4 regions of the Shewanella halotolerans genome follow, and region 3 is predicted to be linked to each of the others. Evidence: predicted binding sites of a transcription regulator. Region 3 holds the regulator's gene; each other region holds the start of a gene.
The links. Region 3 encodes sigma-54, which starts transcription at its own class of promoters, with help from an activator protein. Its sites were predicted from a motif close to GTTGGCACGNNNNTNGNNT; they were not measured.
Positions count from the first base shown of each region.

Region 1 (5,233 bases), 940 kb from region 3:
TGCAAGAGCTAAACGACATCATGGAGAAACAGTTTGCCGGTCAGGGCGGCGCGCAGGCGGCGAAGATGGGCGGCCTGAAGGCGGCGGCCAACATCATGAACTACCTGGATACTGGCGTCGAAAGCCAGCTAATGGAGACGCTGCGCGAGACCGACGAAGAGATGGCGCAGCAGATCCAAGATCTGATGTTTGTCTTCGAAAACCTGGCAGATGTCGACGACATGGGGATTCAGACCTTGCTGCGTGAAGTACAGCAGGATGTGTTGATGAAAGCCCTCAAGGGCGCGGACGATCAACTCAAAGAGAAGATCCTCGGCAACATGTCCAAGCGTGCCGCCGAGCTGCTTAAAGACGATCTCGAAGCCATGGGCCCAATACGGATCAGCGAAGTGGAAGTGGCTCAGAAGGAGATCCTCTCTATTGCTCGTCGCTTAAGCGATGCCGGTGAGATCATTCTAGGTGGTAGCGGCGGAGAAGAGTTCCTCTAATGACCATGTCTGGCGACAAGAAGCCCCAAGAGGGCCAAGGCGTACACACCACACAAGCCGATTTTAGCCATTGGCAGCTGCCCGATGTAACTCCTGTGGTGAATGAGCCCAAGGAGAACATGTTCGGCCGCATCGCGCCGCAAAAGGCAGCAAAGCCGATCGATGAGCCCGTTATGCCTCCCACCCTGGAAGAGATCGAGTCGATCCGCGCTGAGGCCGAGGCCGAAGGCTTCGCTCAGGGCCAGGAAGCCGGCATGGCCAAAGGCTTGGAAGAGGGCAGACTGAAAGGCCTGGAGCAGGGCCACGAAGAGGGCTACCGTCAAGGCCAGGCTCAGGGTATGGAGGCCGGCCTCGCCGAGGCCAAACAGACGATTGCGAAATTTGAAGCCCTGATGCAGCAGCTATCAATGCCGCTTTCCCTGCTCGACACCGAAATAGAACAAGCCCTGGTTCAACTCAGCATGACCCTGGCCAAGGCGGTGATCGGCCATGAGCTTAAGACACATCCCGAACATATTCTCGCCGCCCTGCGTCAAGGGGTCGACGCCCTACCGCTCAAGGAGCAGGGGGCGCATCTGCGTCTACATCCAGAGGATCTCGCTATCGTCGAGCGACTCTATGAAAGCGCGCAGCTAACAAAAAATCATTGGGAGTTAGAGGCAGACCCAACCTTGAGCCGCGGCGAGTGTATCGTAAGCAACAGCCGTAGCCGGGTGGATATGGGGCTGGAGCATCGCATCAAGGCGGTGTTCGATAAGCTTATCGCCAGTGAGCAGCGCCTCGAGCAGCAAAGGCTACAACAGATAGCTGCCATGGAGAAGCTTCCCGAGCATCAAGACCAAAACCAAGACCAAAACCAAGACCTAGACGGCGACGCTGCGCAAGCGGGCCTCGAAACAGATAGCCAGGCAAGCGATCCGCAACAAACGCAAGCAGTTGACGCATCGCAAGTCGCGCCGAGCGACCAGATTGCACCGGAAGCACCGCAAGAGACGAGCCCAGATGAAGACACGTCAAAACCGGCTTCTTGATAAGTTAAGGCAGCATACCCAGGCGGTCGCCCCTTTTATGCCGGAGGCCTCGGGCCAGCTGGTGCGCGTGGTGGGCCTCACGCTGGAGGCTACCGGCTGCAAGGCGCCCGTGGGCAGTCTGTGTAGCATAGCCACCATGGCAGGAGATCTGATCGCCGAGGTGATAGGCTTCGATGACAAGCTACTCTATTTGATGCCCATCGAGGAGCTAAGCGGCGTAATGCCAGGTGCCAAGGTGACGCCGCTGGGTGAGCAGACAGGGCTGAATGTCGGCATGGGCCTGCTTGGCCGCGTGCTCGATGGCAATGGTGCGCCGATTGACGGCTTGGGGCAGCTGCATACCGATCAGAAAGCCACTCGCCATGCCACCATGTTAAATCCCTTGGCGCGCCGCGCCATCAGTGAACCTTTGGATGTGGGGGTGCGCGCCATCAACGCCATGTTGACTGTAGGTAAGGGACAACGTATGGGCCTGTTTGCCGGTTCGGGTGTGGGTAAGAGTGTGCTGCTGGGCATGATGACCCGGGGCACCACGGCCGATGTGATCGTGGTTGGTCTGGTCGGTGAGCGTGGCCGCGAAGTGAAAGAGTTTATCGAGGAGATCCTGGGCGCCGAGGGACGTGCCCGCAGCGTGGTGGTGGCGGCGCCCGCCGATACCTCGCCGCTGATGCGTCTTCGAGCCTGTGAGACCTCGACCCGTATCGCCGAGTATTTTCGCGATCTGGGTTATAACGTATTGCTGCTGATGGATAGCCTGACCCGTTACGCCCAGGCCCAGCGTGAGATCGCCCTGGCCGTCGGTGAGCCGCCGGCCACCAAGGGCTATCCGCCCTCTGTGTTTGCCAAGCTGCCTAAACTGGTGGAGCGCGCTGGCAACGGCGGCGCTGGCCAGGGCTCAATTACCGCCTTCTATACCGTGCTGACCGAGGGGGATGACCTGCAGGATCCGATCGCGGATGCGGCGCGGGCGATCCTCGATGGTCATATCGTCTTATCGCGGGCATTAGCCGATTCGGGTCATTACCCGGCCATCGATGTCGAGGCCTCTATCAGTCGTGTGGCACCTATGGTGATCAGTGATGCTCATCTGGAGGCGACACGCCGGGTGAAGCAGATGTATTCTCTTTACCAACAGAACCGCGACCTTATCTCTATCGGTGCCTATACTCAGGGGAGTGACCCTCGTATCGATAACGCCATAAGGCTGCAGCCAGCCATGAATGCCTTCTTGCGCCAGACCATGAAGGAAGCCATCAGCTTCGATTCCAGCGCCTTGATGCTGGGGCAATTGAGCGCCCAGTGTCAGGTCTAGCCTGAATTTTATCGGAGAGCGTAACGGCCATGGCAAAGCATGATCCCTTAGAGACAGTACTCAAGTTAGCCCTCGACGCCGAGGAGGCCGCGGCGACTCAGCTAAGAGGCGTGCAGCTGACGCTCAACAAGTGCCGCCAGCAGCTCGATGCCCTGCAGCAGTATCGTCTCGATTACATGAAACAGATGGAGGCGCAACAGGGGCAAGTGATTGCCGCCAGCAGCTACCATCAGTTTCATCAGTTTATCCGTCAGATCGACGAAGCGATCGAGAAGCAGGTCTTTGCCGTGTCGGAGACGGATAAGCAGCGTCAGAAGGCTCAGCAGTATTGGCAGGGTAAGCAACAAAAGCGTAAGGCGGTCGAGCTGTTACTCGCACACAAGGCCGAAGCAAAACAAAAGTTTGAGGCCAAACAGGAACAGAAGATGATCGACGAGTTTGCCTCTCAGCAGTTTTTCCGTCAGTCCACCCGTTAATCCCCTAATAGGTACATGAGTAGAGGCTGGCATCTCTTTAATTTCCTCAAAACCATTCTTCCGTCTCGCCACTTTTTTCAAGTCAAATTGTAATACCAATTACGGTAAGTAAGTGATCAGAAGTAGCGTAGGAAAAACGTTCGAAATAATGCATGATTTTTCGATAACTAGTTATTCTACAATCAAAAATAATAACGTCGTTATCGGGCATTTTAACAAGCTAGCATGATCAGTTATTTACTAGGATTGGTATGATTAACTTGGCATTTTTATTGCTTGATATTGATTAGTAAGGGCCAATGAGTCCAAAGCTTAGCGAATAATTGACGCTCGGGTGGCACGTGACTTTGTCGTGCCCAAGATGAGTGTTGGAGGAAGCATGCCACAGATGACCCAAATACTCCTATCCAATGTCGAGCCCGGCAAAGAGAAAGGCGGGGTGTTGCCCAGTGCATCAGATGCGAAGTCGACCGCAGAGTCAAAGTCAGAAAACAAAGTGTTTTCAGAGGCTTTGGCTAAGGCGAGCGGTCAGGGTGAGGTGAACTCAGAGGCGAAACCGCGCTCGCAGTCCCAGGTCGAAAACACGGCTCAAGGCGATAACACTGCTAAGACCGATGCTAAGCAGGAGAAGGCGCCCGCGCAGGATAAAGAGAGTGACGATGTCTCCAACGTGCTGGCGCAGATCCATCTGGCGAACAAGCTGGGGGATGAGGCGGAAATTGCCGCCGACGGCGTCATTTTGCCGCCGGGTGACGCTGATGGTGAATCATCTGCCGACAGCGAGTTGTTTCTTACCTTTGTAAAAGGGGCTAAAGATAAGGTCGATAGTGAAAAAGCGGCCCTAGAGGACATAGGAGAGCTGCTTAAACCCGGGGCCGGAGATGATCATATCTTACCCGTCATCAATCCAAATGGCTTAGGGAGCGAGGCGATATTGGCTCAGCTTCCCGAAGATGCTTTAAGTGAGGTGATGGCGCAAACCGGTTTGTCCAAGGATGAGCTGACGGCCTTACCGCCGCAGATGCTAGAAGGGCTTATACATGGCATAGCGGGTAAGAATAAGTCTGGAAATGGTGAGCCTGGTCAAGCCAAGGCGCTAGAGAGTGATGCTGCCAAGCTGGCGGCACTTATTAATGACGCCAAGCAATATCTCTCGGCCATGGCGAGTCAGTCGCAGATTAACCTTGCTGCAACTCAAACTGAGCCTTCACAAGGCGCAGGCGGGACCAGTCAGGCGGGACTAAATCAGCTTGGGCTAAATCAGATTGAGATTAGTCAAGCAGGCCTAACCTCGGCCAATAACGCGAGCGGCGAGAATGGTGCCGTTAATGAGAAGGGCGCGAAAGTCATATTGGGTGAAGCCAAGGTTGGTGAAGCAAAGTTTAGTGAGCCTAAGCTAGCAGACGGCAAGCTTGCCGCCGAGCAGGCACAAAATGGCGAGTTGAAGATGACCTCGGCCGCGGAGGGCCGCGACGGCAAAGCTGCGCAGGAGCTGCTGAAGGGGGCTAGCCTAGCGGTGACCATGTCGCCAAAGGCTGGCGAAATGCCAGATGCTGCGGCAGATAGCAAGCTTAACGGCTTATCGCTGCAGGGCTTGCAAGGTGCAAGAAATGAGGCCCTGCCGCAATATCAAGTCTCTATCAAGCCACAGGGCGAACCTGTGACGCAGATGCAGGAGATGATCCATAAGTTCTCGCCCGTGATGCGTCAGCAGCTGGTGGCCATGGTGAGCCAAGGCGTACAGCAGGCGGAGATTCGATTGGATCCACCCGAGCTTGGCCACATGATGGTTCGGGTTCAGGTGCAGGGTGACCAGACCCAGGTGCAATTTCATGTGACCCAGACTCAGACGCGGGATCTGGTCGAGCAAGCCATTCCACGTCTGCGGGAGCTACTGGCCGAGCAGGGGATGCAGCTGACCGACAG
Region 1 covers NZ_CP080417.1:3,040,871-3,046,103, reverse strand. The annotation lists gene fliG (flagellar motor switch protein FliG) at 1-488, shown strand, start outside; gene fliH (flagellar assembly protein FliH) at 488-1,519, shown strand; gene fliI (flagellar protein export ATPase FliI) at 1,491-2,831, shown strand; gene fliJ (flagellar export protein FliJ) at 2,861-3,307, shown strand; gene K0H81_RS13200 (flagellar hook-length control protein FliK) at 3,696-5,233, shown strand, end outside.
Region 1: a site for sigma-54 is predicted at 3,567-3,585, ahead of K0H81_RS13200 (flagellar hook-length control protein FliK). Genes of this name have one in related genera too.

Region 2 (5,233 bases), 740 kb from region 3:
AGCCAGTGTTCCAGGTGTTGCTGACTACCTGCACCGGCCTGGCGGCCGACCCAACGCCAGGGCAGGCTGATCACTTTCTCCTCTTCCTGGCATCTGTGGTGCATCTCGCTGCGCATCATCAGCCCCTGCTGGCGGGTGTAGCCGTGCACCATCACCCACTGCTGGTGGTTGGGGTAGCCCTTGAGCAGGGCGGGGTGACGTATGTTGCGCTCCTCCACATTGCCCCAGTGCAGGGTACAGACGTCGGCGTAGCCGCGCGACAGGAGATCCAGCCCCATGCGGGAGCCGGTGGAGCTATAGCTGATAAGATCGCTCTTGCCTATCTTAGACATGAGACGGGCCACCAACATGGAGAGCAGGGGGTCGTCGCTGCCGGTGATGTGCATGCGATCCGACAGCATGCCGCTATGGCAGGAGTCCATGACCCAACGGTCGATCAAAATCTTGGGAAACAGCCACTTACCCGTCACCTTGGTGGCGGGCAATATGCGGTCATTGGCCATGGAGTAGACCTTCTTCTCATTCAGGTCGAGATATTCGGCGACCTGTTTGGCGCTCATGTAGACGAGTTCGCTGGGTTCAGTCATTGATAATCCTTTAACCTTCGCCGTTAACCTAGATTACGTTTCGGCGGTGTGGCATCAAATTCGATATTTTCCGCACCATGATAGATGAGGAAGTGGCGCCCCTTGGCGCGGGCGATCATGGTGATCCCCAGCTTCTGGGCCAGTTCCAGCCCCATCTGGGTGGCACCGCTGCGCGAAAGCAGGACGGGGATACCCATCTTGGCCACCTTGATCACCATCTCTGAGGTGAGTCGCCCCGTGGTGTAAAACAGCTTGTTGCCACCGCCCTGCTGCTTGAGCCACATCTCGCCGGCGAGGGTGTCGACCGCGTTGTGACGGCCGACATCTTCGACGAAGCCGATGATCTGATCGCCCTCGCATAGGCCACAGCCATGCACGGCACCGGCATTCTTATAGGTCTCGTTGTAGGCGCTGATGTTATTGAGCAGGCTGTAGAGCATGCTCTGTTTCAGCTGAGGCGTGGGCAGGCGGATATCCTCGACACCATCCATGAAGCCGCCATAGACAGTGCCCTGGCCGCAGCCTGTGGTGACCGTCTTCTCCGCCAGTTTCTCCTCCAGGTGCGCCGTCGACTCCTTGGTGATCACCGCCGCCGAGTTGACCTCCCAATCCACAATCACAGACTCGAGCTGATGGACGTCGCTGATGAAGCCCTGGTTCTTCAAATAGCCTAGTGCCAGTGCCTCGGGACGGGCACCCAGTGTCATCAGGGTCACTATGGGTCGCCAGTTCAGGTAGAGAGTGAGGGGGCGCTCGCAGGCGATATATTTGTCGACCACTTCGCCCTGCTCGTTGATGGCTTTCACCGCCATGGTGAGTGGGGCATCGGCTTGGGTCTTGACCAGTGTGGGGTGTTTGAAACTTGTCATTGCTCTCGTCTTGTTGCATTGGGGCGCATTGAGCATAGCAAGTATCGTTCCCACGCAAGGATTTCGAGTGTAAATGCGTGATCCAGGCGCCGACTTTGTGTGATGTCGCCCTTTTCTGTCCCGGCCAAAATGGCTTTTAGGACAAATTGTCCTACGCTTGTTAGGGATTTGATGATCCAGTTCAAACTATTCCCCTTCTAGCGATGGCATGTAAATTGCTTCGTATAGGTCTATCGCTAACCCAATGCCCGGCGAATCAGCAATACGCCGGCCTGCTAGGCAAAACGGAGACGCAATGCAACATACCGAAAGTCAATGGCCCATGTATGTTTCACTGAAAAAGGTGGAGAAACAGATGGGGCGCTGGACCGCTGAAAGTTGGGAATTAGATCAGATAGTTCCCGCCACCCAGCCCGCACCAGCCGGGGCCCACATAGTGATGCTTGAACTCTACAAAGATGAGCGCGGCAGCTATCGCATCAACCTGGATATGGATAACGCCATGCTCTACGTGGTGTGCGACGAGCTGGAAGATGGCACCTGGGTGCCCGCCTATATCTCGGCCGACCAAAATGTCGCAGCCGGTTGCCTCGAGGGCGACACCCCAGTGCTGAACTTCCCCATGCCCAAGGCGATCGCCTGCTGGATAGAGGCCTTCATCACCCGTCACGGCGAGGTGGAGATATGCGCCCATAGGCGTAAGCATGTCAATCGCCGTAAGAACGAGGGGCCGAGTACCAATCCGGATAGGGGGCTAGTGTCCTGATGAGTGAGAAGCCAAGCGGACTCTTTGCACGCTGGACTCAGCGTCGCCAACAGGTGCAGGCCGAGGAAGAGGCGGCGCGTCTGGCTGAACAGGCCCAGGAAACGCCGGTCGAGCCATCGGTTGAGGCCGAAGGCGCGGATGGTGTCGAAGCTAGCGACCAAGTCGCTCCCGAAGAGAAGAAGATACTGACTGCCGAGGACCTACCGGATCCCGAGAAGATAGAGGTGGGCGGCAGCTTCGCCAGTTTCATGGCCGACAACGTCGATCCTGATGCCAAGACGGCGGCCCTGAGGGCCCTGTGGAAGCAGCCACACTATCACGAGATCGATGGCCTGCTGGAATATGCCCTGGACTACACAGACCAGCCCAAGTTGACCGCCGAGGTCTCGGCCGAGCTAGCCAAGAAGGTCTTCAGGCATCTGATCAAGGATGAAGAGAAGGTCGAGGCGGCTGCCGAGACGGCGGAAATCCAGCTGGCACAGCAGGAAAATGCTGCGCCTCAGGTCGAGGACAATTTGGACAGGGCATCCGACGAGGTGTCCCAAAATGAACCAGAAATACAGGCCTCAACCAAGCCTCCTGTTGTTTAAGGTAAGTTTAGAGTGCTTTTAAATCCATAAATTTGGTACGTGAATTGCTGTATTAACGACAATTAACAACGAGTTAGATAATCGTTGAACTTAGGGTGAAGCTGGCGCAACAAGCGCATGCCGTCAGAGCACAACAGCCACCCGGCTGATACAGCAGCCAAATACTGCTTAGGAACGCAATGTGAGCATGCATTTAGAGACGAGCGACAATTTGGCCCACCTGAAACAGGTGCGCCAGCAAGTGTTGGGACAGACACAAATTCTGCAAAACCTGATCCCACCCACAGTGAGTTACACCACAGAGGGCAATGTGTTGATCATTGGCCCGGAAGACTTGGCTCGCCTGGCGGCCGACAAGCTGGCCAACATGGGTCAGCGCGCCATTCTGGCCAACGAATCGATCACCAGCCAGGATGAAGACCACCTGGAGAAGGTGATGAACGCCGCCGAAGATGTCGAGAGCTATTACAACAAGCTTATCGAGATCAAAGGCTTCCTGGGTCAATTCCAGGTCAAGGTTGAGCATGACAACGGCACCGCTGACCTCAGCCTGGTGGCCATTCGTAAGGCCCATTTCGATCTTATCCTCGACCTTAGCCAAGCGCCCTGCATCAACCTCGAGATGCTGCCACCGGGTTACTTCTACGTGGGGCAGGATGAGGCCAAATTGATGGATGCCATCGCCCAGCTGCCCGAGTTGATCGGCGAGTTCGACAAGCCGCGCTACGTCAAGGTGAACAGCGATATCTGTGCCCACCACAGAAACGGTATCGATGGCTGTAACCGCTGCCTCAACTTCTGTCCCGCCGACGCCATCGCCAGCGTGGACCATAAGATAGAGATCGACCCTTACCTCTGCCACGGTGCGGGCAGCTGTACCAATGCCTGTCCGACCGGCGCCATCAGCTATGACCTGCCGACGCCACAGGCGCTGCACTCCTACCTGAACAAGTTGGTGACACGTTTTCGCAGTGCGGCGCAGACAGCTCCAGTGATTTTATTCCACGATGCCAGCCTGGGTGCCTCGCTGATCGGCGATGAGCTGCCCGGTGCCATCTTGCCGGTGGAGCTGGAGGAGATCACAGTCGCCAGCATGGATCACTGGATGGCGGCCCTGGCCTGGGGCGCGCGTCAGATCTTGGTGCTCAACACTGAGGCCACAGCGCCAACCCTGACCCAGATGCTCAACGGCGAGCTCAAGCTGGCCAACGAGATCCTCGACGAGATGGGTCAGCCACAGCGTGTGAGCGTGATTGAGGCCAGTCAGATTGCCGAGCTGGCCGCACTGATCGAACCTAGCGCCAGCTGGCCCATGATAGTACCGGGCGAATTTGCCGCCACCACTAAGCGTGAGACCCTCTACGCGGCGATCGATCACCTCAACAGCCAGGCGGCCTCTACCGATGCCTGTCTGAGCAAGAGCAATATTCCTTACGGTAAGGTGAGTGTTAATACCGATAACTGCACCCTGTGTCTCTCCTGTGTGTCGACCTGTCCGACACAGGCGCTGACCGACGGCGGCGAGAAGCCCGCGCTCTATTTTGTCGAGCAAGCCTGTGTGCAGTGCGGCCTGTGTGAGTCGGCCTGTCCGGAGAAGGTGATCAGCCTGACACCACAGATCAATTTCGATGCGACTGCTCGTCAGAGCCGTCAAACCCTGAATGAGGAGGCCCCGTTCGAATGTATTCGTTGTGGTACCCCATTCGCCACCCAATCCATGGTGCAACGGATGCTGGATGTAGTCGGCGGACACAGTGCCTTCAGTGCCAATACCGAGCGTCTGAAGATGTGTAGCGACTGCCGGGTAAAAGACATGTTTGAAGACATACTTCAAGATCCTGAAAAGCAACTGCGATAAGAGTTTAGCCATGACCGAATTAGTAAGAGAAGTTTCAGAAAACGATCAGTTGAGAGCCGATATCTACCAGCTTTTGGCGGCGCTTTTACGCAAGCAGCCAAGTGCTGAACTGTTGCAGTTCCTTTCCACCCTGGAGATAGATGCCGACGATGACAGCGACATGACCAAGGCCTGGTTGGCGCTTAAATTGGCGGCGGGCCAGTTTACCCCTGAGCAGCTGGAAGATGAGTACTTCAACATCTTCCTCGGCGTGGGTAGCGGTGAGATCTTGCCCTATGGCAGCTGGTTTATGACTGGCTCGCTGATGGACAAGCCGTTGGCACTGCTCAGACAGGATCTGGCCCAGCTGGGGTTTGAGCGCAGCGAAGAGGTGAAGGAGCCGGAAGATCATGTGGCCGCCCTGTGTGAGGTGATGGGCACCCTGATCCTCGAGGCGCCTGGCTTCCGTCAGTTGGCGTTTTACCAACGTCACATCGGCAGCTGGATCGATCGCTTCTGTGACCACCTGGGACGGGCGCCAAGCGCGGCCTTCTATGCCACTGTGGCCCAGCTGGCGAAGGCGT
Region 2 covers NZ_CP080417.1:63,261-68,493, forward strand. The annotation lists gene K0H81_RS00250 (substrate-binding domain-containing protein) at 1-587, opposite strand, end outside; gene K0H81_RS00255 (formate dehydrogenase accessory sulfurtransferase FdhD) at 611-1,456, opposite strand; gene K0H81_RS00260 (DUF3305 domain-containing protein) at 1,752-2,222, shown strand; gene K0H81_RS00265 (DUF3306 domain-containing protein) at 2,222-2,812, shown strand; gene K0H81_RS00270 (4Fe-4S binding protein) at 3,000-4,670, shown strand; gene K0H81_RS00275 (TorD/DmsD family molecular chaperone) at 4,681-5,233, shown strand, end outside.
Region 2: a site for sigma-54 is predicted at 1,492-1,510, ahead of K0H81_RS00255 (formate dehydrogenase accessory sulfurtransferase FdhD). Genes of this name have one in related genera too.

Region 3 (5,233 bases):
GTTCCCAGTGGGGATTAGGCAGGAAGCGCACGTCGAACATGAAGTCGGCTTCGGTCGGCATGCCATATTTAAAGCCGAAAGACTCGAAGTTGATCACTAGCTCCTTGTCGACCGTGCCCAGCAGGATCTCGCGCACCTTGTCGCTCAACTCATAGATGTTGAGGTTAGAGGTGTCTATGTAGTGATCCACGAGTTTGGCTATGGGATCGAGCAGCTTGCCCTCGAGCTGAATAGCCTCCTTGAGGGAGACCTTAGAGCGCGACAGCGGATGTAGCCTGCGGGTCTCGCTATAGCGCTTGAGCAGCACATTGTCGCTGGAGTTCAGGAAGAAACTTAAGATTTCGGTATCTTTAGGGAGCTTGGCCAGCTGCTTTTCCAGCTGGATCTCTTCGCTTGGCATGTTGCGCACATCGACGCTGATGGCCACGAGCTCGCTGCGCCCCTTGAGCTGCTCAAGCAGGGACTCCATCATCTGCAAGGGCAGATTGTCGACACAGTAGTAGCCTAGATCTTCTAGGACCCTGAGTGCGACGGATTTTCCCGATCCTGAGCGTCCGGATACCAAAACCAATTTCATTGGGTGATCACCTGATAGAGTTCGGATTCGTCTTGGGTCTTTCTTAGCTGCTTCATGATCGCCTTATCATTGAGTTTCTCGGCCATAGCGGCCAGGGTGCTAAGATGTTGCTCGCATTGATCTGCGGGCACCAATAACGCAAAAAGGATATCGACGGGCTGATTGTCAATGGCATCGAATGCGATTGGTTCAGCACATTTCACCAGTACGGCCACGGGTTGATCTATGTTAGTCAGCCGCCCGTGAGGAATCGCGATACCATTGCCTATACCTGTGCTGCCCATTTTCTCTCGAGCCAGAAGGCTTTCAAATATTTCTTGAGAGGAGAGGGTGGGGTACTGGACAGCGGCTAAGTCGCTGATAAGCTCCAGTACCTTTTTCTTACTGCCCGGAGTGGCGCAGGTGGTGCACTCCGGCCGCAGGATGGTACTCAGTTCCATCGTTAATGTTTAGTAAGCTTCTCTTTGTGTTTAATGACCTGACGATCGAGTTTGTCAATCAGGGAGTCTATCGCGGCATACATGTCCGCATGTTCGGATGTTGCGAACACTTCTCCGCCACGGAGATGTAACTTTGCCTCAACCTTCTGTTGCAACTTTTCGACATTTAATACAACGTGCACATTATTGATCTGATCGAAATGACGTTCAAGCTTTGTGAATTTCTCTTCGATGTAGCTTCGTAGAGATTGGGTGATCTCGATATGGTGCCCAGTCAGGTTTATTTGCATAAAGATAGTCCTCCAGTTTCCAGGTTTGTTTTATAAGCTCTTGCGCTGATTCGAGGGCGGTATAAGCATTGCCTCGCGATACTTGGCAATGGTGCGTCTAGCCACCTTAATACCCTGTTCGGCCAAGAGTTGAGCCATCTTGCTGTCGCTCAATGGCTTTTTCTGGTTTTCCGCAGCAACCAGCTTCTTGATGAAGGCACGTATTGCTGTTGAAGAGCACTCTCCGCCATCGTCGGTACCGACGTGACTGGAGAAGAAATATTTAAGCTCGAAGATCCCTCTCGGGGTATGCATATATTTTTGCGTGGTCACACGTGAGATGGTGGATTCATGCATCTCCACCGCCTCGGCGATGTCGTTCAGTACCATGGGCTTCATCGCCTCTTCGCCAAATTCGAAGAAGCCTTGTTGGAAGTCGACGATACAGTTGGTCACCTTGAGCAGGGTCTCGTTGCGACTCTCCAGGCTCTTGAGGAACCATTTGGCTTCCTGCAGGTGGCCGCGAATAAACTGGCCGTCCGCCTGACTCTTAGTGCTGCGGGCCATGGCGGCGTACTGCTGGTTGACGTTGATCTTGGGCATGCTGTCTGGGTTAAGCTCGACTACCCAGCGTCCCTTCTTCTTGGTGACGGTCACATCTGGGATCACGTACTCGTCGCGGCTGGCGGTGATGGCGAGCCCTGGACGGGGATTCAGGGTCTGGATCAGGGCGATGGCATCCCTCAGCTCATCTTCCTTGAGCTTGGTCTTGCGCATCAGCAGGCGGAAGTCGCGTCCGGCGATGAGATCCAGGTGTTCCTTGATCAGCATGCGGGCGTTAGCGATGTGCGGCGTGTCGTCACTGTATTGGGCCAGCTGGATCGTCAGACATTCGCTGAGGTCGCGGGCCGCCACGCCAATAGGGTCGAAGTGTTGTACCCGTTTGAGCACCGCCTCGACCTCGTCGAGTTCGATCTCAGGGTCGCCCATGGCCTCGAGAATATCTTCACAGGTCTGGGTGAGGTAACCGCGCTCGTCGATAGCGTCGATGATGGCGGTAGCGATGGCCAGGTCGTTATCGGAAAAAGGGGTCAGGTTCTTCTGCCATTCCAGGTGTTCATACAGACCTTCGCTGGTCTCGCCCTGAAAAGGCATGTCGTCGTCGCGCATGGCGCCCGAGCTTGAGTTTGGTGAGGCGGTGTAGACCTCATCCCAGGTGGTATCTACCGGCAACTCGTCTGGCATGGAATCTTGAGTCAGGGCATCTGAGGTCTCGACCCCTGAGTTATCCTGGCTCGAATCCAGCTCTATCTTGTCGTCGTACTTGTTGTCGAAGCTGTCGCTGACGCTATCGTCTTGCAGCTCGATGCTGGCGCTCTCCTGCTCTTCATCCAACTCCAGTAACGGGTTGGATTCTAATGCCTGCTGGATCTCCTGCTGCAACTCTAATGACGACAACTGCAACAGACGTATGGCCTGCTGTAGCTGGGGCGTCATGGTGAGATGCTGACCCATTTTGAGCTGAAGTGACGCTTTCATCGTACTGCTATTCCCTTGTTTCTAATTATAAAATGAGAAAGCTCTGGCTATATGTGCCGGACAAATATATCGGATAGTTCCTAAGGCCACAATTAACGCGTGGTTTTTCCTCTGTGGCCCCATTATAAGATTAACTATAGCTTGAATTGTTCACCTAAGTACACTGCTCGTACTTGCTGGTTGTCTAAGATTTCGGCGGGTGTGCCCTCGGCGATCAGATTACCATGGCTGACGATATAGGCTTTCTCACAGACGTCTAATGTTTCGCGCACGTTGTGGTCGGTGATCAACACCCCCAGGCCGCGATTCTTGAGCTGCTCGATGATCTTCTTGATGTCGATGACCGAGATGGGATCGACCCCGGCGAACGGCTCGTCGAGAAGAATAAACTTAGGGTTGGCGGCAAGCGCCCTGGCGATCTCCACCCGGCGACGTTCACCGCCCGAGAGTGCCATGCCGTGGCTGTCACGGATATGGGTGATGTGGAACTCTTCCAGCAGGTGTTCCAGCTCCTCTTCGCGGCCATCGTTATTAAGATCGCTGCGGGTCTGGAGTACGGCCATGATGTTGTCCCGCACCGAGAGCTTACGGAAGATACTGGCTTCCTGAGGCAGGTAGCCTATGCCTTTGCGGGCGCGTAGGTGCATGGGGTCTAGCGTCAGGTCGTCATCGTCGATAAAGATGCGGCCCTTGTCGCTCTGTACCAGGCCGACGACCATGTAAAAGGTAGTGGTCTTGCCGGCGCCGTTTGGCCCCAACAGGCCGACGATCTGCCCGGTCTTTACCGTGAGGCTCACGTCTTGGACAACGGCACGACTCTTATAGCTCTTGGCGAGGTTCTCCGCCTTCAAGATCAGGTCTGTCATTGTTTTTCCTGTTCTGGTTTCTTCTCGGGCTTCTGCTCTGGCTGGATCTGTTCCTGGTAGTTCTCAGGCTGAATGATGGTGATCACTCTGTCTTTGCCTGTGCTCTCGGCGATCAGCTGTTGCTGCTCTATGTTGTAGCGGATCTGCGAACCCGTGACCTGGCTGCCTTCCTGTTCCAGGGTGGCGTCGCCGATCAGTGTCAGGGTGCGGCTGGAAAGCTCGTAACGGATCTCCTTGGCGCTGGCCGAGGCGGGGCGGCCATCTTCCATCACCTGAGAGTAGGTGGCCGGGTTGCCGGTGGCGATCAGTATCTTGCCGCTGTTCTTCTCTTTGCTGAAGGCACGCAGCTCACTGGCCAATATCTTGATAGAGCCTTGGGTGACCTCGACCGGACCGTGGAAGATGATCTGGTTGTTCTTAATGTCAGCTTCCTGGCTGGCGGCAGAGATCTTAACCTCTTGCAGCAGGTCGTTTACCTTGGCGTGGGTGCCAACACTGACCAGGGGCAGCAGACCCGCAAGAATAAGGCTATTTAGTTTCATATGTTCCTTCTACCTGACTCGTCAGTTTGATATTTTGGGCGTTAAGATCGGCATATAGGCCTTCCCCCGTGATGAGGAAATCGCGCCCTGTGATCCGAATGCTTCTGTCGGATGTCATAATCATAGTATTGAGATCCAGCTCCAGATAGGTGGTCTCTATGGTCTGAATCGGTTCCTCTGGGCTAATGGCATCAATGATAACATTATTTTCCAGGGTGACCCGTCCGCTATTTTTGTCCAGTGTGCCCTTGGTGGATCTCAGGCGCCACTGGGCATCGCCGTTGTCGGGGTAGACCAGATAGATGGGCTGGGTAAAGTAGGTCTGGTTGCGTTCGGCGTAGTGTTCCATGTGACTGGCCGATACGCGACTGTTGATACCACCCTCATCATTGTATTGCACGCTCTTGAGATCCCGGACTATGTAGTCGGGACGATCGACATTATCCAGGGCCAGCTCTTCGCTGCCCTTTTTCGACTGAACCTGCCAATAGAGGATCAGTGCTGTGCCGAAGAAGGCGATGATCGCCAGCGTGACTCTGTTCATATGCTCATTCCGTGGGCTGAGGCAAACTTATCCTGGCTGAGCAGGATGAGATCCGTCAGTTCACGCAGCGCGCCGTGGCCGCCCTTGATATGGGTAACCATGTCGGCGTGTTGGCGCACATAGGGATGACCGTCGGCCACGCACACAGACAGGCCTACTTGCTCCATCACGGGCAGATCCACCATGTCATCGCCGATATAAGCAACTTCCTCTGGCGTCACCTTATAGAGGTTAAGCAGCTCCTGATAAGGCTCGAGTTTGTTGTCAACCCCCTGGTAGATGTGGGTGATACCCAGGGCCGTCATGCGATCTTCCACTATCTGCGACTTGCGCCCCGTGATGATGGCCACCGGAATATCGCTGGTCAGCAGCGAGCGGACGCCATAGCCGTCGCGGGTATGGAAGGTCTTGAGTTCGTCGCCCGAGTTACTCATATAGACCAGACCATCGGAGAAG
Region 3 covers NZ_CP080417.1:3,984,307-3,989,539, reverse strand. The annotation lists gene rapZ (RNase adapter RapZ) at 1-577, opposite strand, end outside; gene ptsN (PTS IIA-like nitrogen regulatory protein PtsN) at 574-1,017, opposite strand; gene hpf (ribosome hibernation promoting factor) at 1,020-1,307, opposite strand; gene K0H81_RS17235 (RNA polymerase factor sigma-54) at 1,338-2,825, opposite strand; gene lptB (LPS export ABC transporter ATP-binding protein) at 2,960-3,691, opposite strand; gene lptA (lipopolysaccharide transport periplasmic protein LptA) at 3,688-4,233, opposite strand; gene lptC (LPS export ABC transporter periplasmic protein LptC) at 4,220-4,777, opposite strand; gene kdsC (3-deoxy-manno-octulosonate-8-phosphatase KdsC) at 4,774-5,233, opposite strand, start outside.

Region 4 (5,233 bases), 710 kb from region 3:
GCATCTGCTAACCCTCAAGGATTAGCCTCTACTCTCTGTTCATTGCGCCCTGGCAACAGCCCTTGCCTCGGCGTGATCTTGCTTGTCACCTGGTCTGACCTCTGGTAGCCTTTGCCCTTCATTTAAGGGAGCCGGGTGAGATGAACCTCTATTTTCGTTTGTTTTGGTTGATGTTTTGGCGGGTACGCCATTGTCGTCGTATCGATTTTCTGGGCACGAGTACCATTAGCTATCGCGCCTTGCCGCTGGATTGCGACATTAACCTGCACCTGACTAACTCCCGCTATCCCGCCCTGATGGATCTGGCCCGTACCTACATGTTGGCCGAGATGGGGCTGCTGAAACGCTTCTTGAAACTCAAGTGGTTGCCGATCGTCAACGCCGCCGAGTTCACCTATATTCGCGACATCAAACCCCTGTGTAAATTCGACATTCAGAGTCGAGTGGTGGGTTGGGACGAGAAATACTTCTATGTCGAGCAGCGCTTCGTCAGCGGCGACACCCTTCACTGTATCGTGCATGTGCGCGGCGTGTTCGTGAACAACCGCAAGCAGGTACCGATTAAGGAGATGCTCAAGGAGGCGGGCTTCGAAGGTCCCGAACCTTGCCTACCACCGGAAATCGAGAAGTGGAAAGCCTTCCTCACGCTGAAGAAAGAGCGTAACCTGCCAGCTTAACTTTTTTAGGGAATGGGGCGAAATCCGGCCTGCACTGCGGCGCGGGTGAGTTCTATCTCTTCCTGTACCTGGATCCAGGCGCCTCGGGTGTTGGCCTGATTCAGGTATCTATCGATGGGATCCAGCTGGTACAGCTTGAAGCGATTTCTGGCGTGGATCAGGCAAGGGATCAGGGCGCAATCTGCCATGGTAAAGGCATCGCCGCAGAGCCAGTGATGCCGCTGCAACTTATCGTTCAACTCATTCAGTAGCAGCATGATTTCCTTCTCTAACTGTCTCGCCTTAATCGGATTGTCCTCTTCGCGGGCATCCATCTGTTCCAGTAGATAGAGGGGATTGTTCAGGTCGTTGTCGATGAGACGATCGTACAGGCGCACCTGTAGGCGCTGAGAGTAATCCTGTGGCAGCAGCCGGGTGCCGGTGGCAAATTCATGGTCTACATAGTCGATGATGATGCTGGATTCGGGCAAGAGCTCGCCGGTGCGGGTCTTGAGCAGGGGTAATTTCCCCAAGGGATACTGCTGCTTAAATTGGTTGCGGGAAAAGGGATCGCTCAGCTCTATCACCCTGGGATAGAAGTTGGCCTGTTTCTCGTAGAGGGCGATCAAGACTTTTTGGGAATATCGTGACAGGGGATGGTAGAAGAGTTCCATCAAATGCACCTCCCATTTGCCCAGAACCAATAAGCTAATCTTAGTCCGAAATCCCGCATCTGGCCTGCTTTTAGCTCGTTTTATGCCGTCGGTGTGAGTCGCTCGGTCAGCAGTTCGATGAGTGCCCTGACTCTTGGCGGGATCACCTCAAGATAGGGATGTACCAGGTAGAGGGCACCTCGTCCCAGATGATAGTCTGGCAGTAGCTGTACCAGCTGACCATTGGCAAGGTGCTGGCTTATCAAGGGAGAAGGCAGTAAGGCAACGCCCAGCCCCTGCATCACCAGGCTCAGGGTTCCCTGTAGGCTGTTGCAGTTGATAAAAGGGCTAAGCTGCAGGCGGACACGCTCACCTTCGCTGTTTTCAAACTGCCAATGCCTGGGGAGCCTGTCGCCCGCCAGGCCAATCCAATGATGATGGCTGAGATTGTCCGGATGCACAGGTGCGCCATGGTGCGCAACATAGTCTGGGCTCGCTACCAGATACTCATCGAAGCGGCCCAGCCTGGTCTCGTTGACACTGGGCTGACTGGCGGCGCCTATCTGAATCGCTACATCTATCTGATGCTCGGTGAGGTCCAGCTGTCTGTCCTGAATCAGTAGGGAGAGATGCACCTTGGGATAATGCTGGTGAAACGCCTTGATGATGGGGGCTATCACTCCATCGCATAGCGCCTGGGGGACGGCGAGGGTGATGCTGCCTTGCAGCTCCGCATCTGCTGGCTGCAGCGAGGTTTCCGCCTGCTTGGCGAGTTTGAGCAGCTCGGCGCAGTAGCGGTAAAAGGACTGACCCTCCTGGGTGAGCGACAGGCTACGGGTGGTCCTGTTTAAAAGACGCGACTGGCATCTGTGCTCCAGTTTCTTTAGGTGTTGACTCACCATGGAGCGGCTAATGTTTAGCGACTCGGCGGCGCGGGTCAAGGAGCCCTGCTCGACCACACTGGCAAAGACCAACATACGATAGAGTTGTGATGCGTCCATAATTAACCTCAACGGCCTCTCACCGGTCTAGGTGCAAGCCAATTGCAATCATCTCTGGTTATTGTTTATTAATGTTGTAAAAATAAACCCATATATGGGTTATTTATTGTTCATGGTAACCAATATGTCAAAGTTAGCCGGGGTCGTCTCGAGTCGTTTGGTGGGTGATCGACATGGAAGCATGTCACGTAATCTGTATTCAACAAGCATTTAAGGAGCTGCTTATATTATGGCGCGATTAGAATCGTTCGACAGTATTTACCAGCGCGCCTGTGAGCGCAAAGGCGGCGAAGCCGGTTTGGCCGCCCGCCTGCCTGAGGTGTTATCTCAGGATCAGATTGCCGAGTATACGGATGCCGAGCTGCTGTCAGAGCTGAGTAAGAAGGTGTTTCAATCGGGATTTGTATGGCGCATCGTCGACAACAAGTGGCCGGCCTACGAGGCGGCCTTCTTCAACTTCGAGCCCCACAAGATCTTGATGCTATCGCCTGAGCAGATCCAGCAGCGTGCTAGCGACCCCGAGTTGATCCGCCACCTGAAGAAGACCATGGCGATATATGATAACGCCATGATGGTGCATGATATTAAGCTCGCTCACGGCAGTTTTGCCAAGTTTATTGCTCGGTGGCCCAGCGATAATATCGTGGGACTCTGGGCCGAGCTGAAACGCCTGGGCTGCCGACTGGGTGGCAATACCGGCCCCTATTTTCTGCGCACCATAGGCAAAGATACCTTTCTGCTGACCGAAGATATCAAGGGATATCTTCAGGCTCACAAACTGATCGATGCCGGTTTTACCTCTAAACGTGGCCTGACCCAGGTGCAGGAGGTATTCAATGAATGGCAGGGGCAGTCGGGCCGCTCTCTGGCGGAGATCAGCCGTATCCTCGCCTGTGGCGTGGGTGATAACCGGATATAACCTAGCTTCGTCTAAACATCGGGGATAAGTATTCTGACCCCCATGGATGGGGGAATGCCAAAAAATGTCAGGAACATCAGAGGCCATGGACACCGGGGATATCTTTGGCCATATACAAAGCCCCTCTTTGTCCACTGACCCCCATGGATGGGGCAAATGCCAAAAAATGTCAGGAACATTTTTGGCCCTATACAAAGCCCCTCTATGCTCATCCCTGAGCACCGGGGATAAGCACATCCATGTGCAAAAAAGCCAGCCCGAGGGCTGGCAAAGACGTGCAGAGATTGGAAACTGCTGTGCTTAGAAACTCTTGCTGACGCCGATAACGACTCGGTCATCAAAAATCTTGGTTTGTGTACCGTAAACCTTGTGGCTCTCATCCACTGTGCTGCCGTGGTATCTGAGATCGAAACTCAGGCCGGCAAAGGTTTTGCTGACACCCAGGTTCCAGTGGCCCCAGCCTTCGGCGCCGTTACCGTCTAGATCTTGATAGCCGACGCTGGCAGACAGGTTAATGCCATTGTCGAACTGGTAGCTTGGATGGATGGCGTAGTTCACGCCTTGCCAGCCATCGACACCGAACCAGTCATCGACCGTCGGGGTCACTTCCAGTTGCAGCTTGGTGCGGCCGAACTGCTTACCCACCTTGAGCCATAACTCTGTGTAGTTAGAGTATGAGGCGCCCGGGTAGAGGTAGGAGAAGAGCATGACATCATAGGTGATACCTGAATCGCCGAAGGTGCCCGCCTTACCTATGTAGGGTGCGGTGACGATTTCGAGATTTGGATCGGCAAACTTGATGTTGGAGGCATACACACCGCCGTACCAACCCTGATCGTTTCCCCATCCCAGTGTGCCTTGCACGACAGGGACATCGCCATCCATGGTTTCTGATTCACCACGAAAGACATAGTCTGAGGCAAAGGTCAGCTTGCCTGTGATATTGCCGCCTAAGACTTGGGTGTCTTGCGCTTCGGCCATGACGCCACTTGTGGCTAACAGGCTGCCAAGGAGTATCGAGCATTTTAACTGGGTTAAGGTCTTCATCATCTTCATCTCATCTAGCTGTTGTTTGGCTGATGAGGCGACTATAGGCGCAAGATGTGAATGGCCTTGTCGGCACAGATGAACTGATCAAATAAAGATGTGAACAATTATGAATAGGTCTGAATTAACCCCATGTTTCATATGGTGTTAGTTTTCATCATGCCTGGATGACAGGGATCACATTTTAGACACAAAAAACGCTAAAACAGGGTGAAAACACGCAATTTTTAACTGTTTTTTAACAAGAAAACATGATTAAAAATAAAAATTTGCATTAACTTACAATATCTCTGCCCACATCTTCTTGTTGACCTCGGCTAGGTGTGAGATAAATAGTTTCTAAATCTTTTTTTAATTTTGCTTCCTCAAGATACCCCATAGCGCCTTACCCGTGCATGGGTGTTTTTTGTTGCGGCTTTGATTAGGAGTTCTCATGCGGCAAATAGTAAAAATTGCCTCGTTAGTTAGTGTGGCGTTATGGATAACAGGTTGTGGCCAGGACGAGAACCAAGGTCATTCGGCAGCAGCCCCAAGAAGCATGGAGGTTGGGGTGGTTCAGGTTGTCGAGCAGCCCCAGGCTATTCAGGTTGAGCTACCGGGTCGCAGCAAGGCATATCTTGAGGCCGAGGTGCGTCCTCAGGTGTCGGGTATCATCACCGAGCGCGGCTTCGTCGAGGGTGGTGAGGTAACCGAAGGCCAATCTCTCTATCAGATCGATTCATCGACCTATAAGGCGGCGCTGGTCAGTGCCGAAGCCGATCTGGCCCGTGCCAATGCCAGCCTGGTGTCTGCCAAGGCCAAGGCGGCCAGATATAAGGCCTTGATCAAGACTGATGCTATCAGCCAACAAGATTTCGACGAGGCTGATGCCCTCTACAAAGAGGCGCTGGCTAACGTGACTGTGGCTAAGGCGGCGATTAATACGGCTAAGATTAACCTGGAATACACTCAGGTGAA
Region 4 covers NZ_CP080417.1:27,827-33,059, forward strand. The annotation lists gene hemG (menaquinone-dependent protoporphyrinogen IX dehydrogenase) at 1-25, shown strand, start outside; gene K0H81_RS00125 (thioesterase family protein) at 141-677, shown strand; gene K0H81_RS00130 (glutathione S-transferase family protein) at 683-1,330, opposite strand; gene K0H81_RS00135 (LysR family transcriptional regulator) at 1,411-2,310, opposite strand; gene K0H81_RS00140 (DNA-3-methyladenine glycosylase I) at 2,540-3,229, shown strand; gene K0H81_RS00145 (TorF family putative porin) at 3,530-4,285, opposite strand; gene K0H81_RS00150 (efflux RND transporter periplasmic adaptor subunit) at 4,710-5,233, shown strand, end outside.
Region 4: a site for sigma-54 is predicted at 4,556-4,574, ahead of K0H81_RS00145 (TorF family putative porin). Genes of this name have one in related genera too.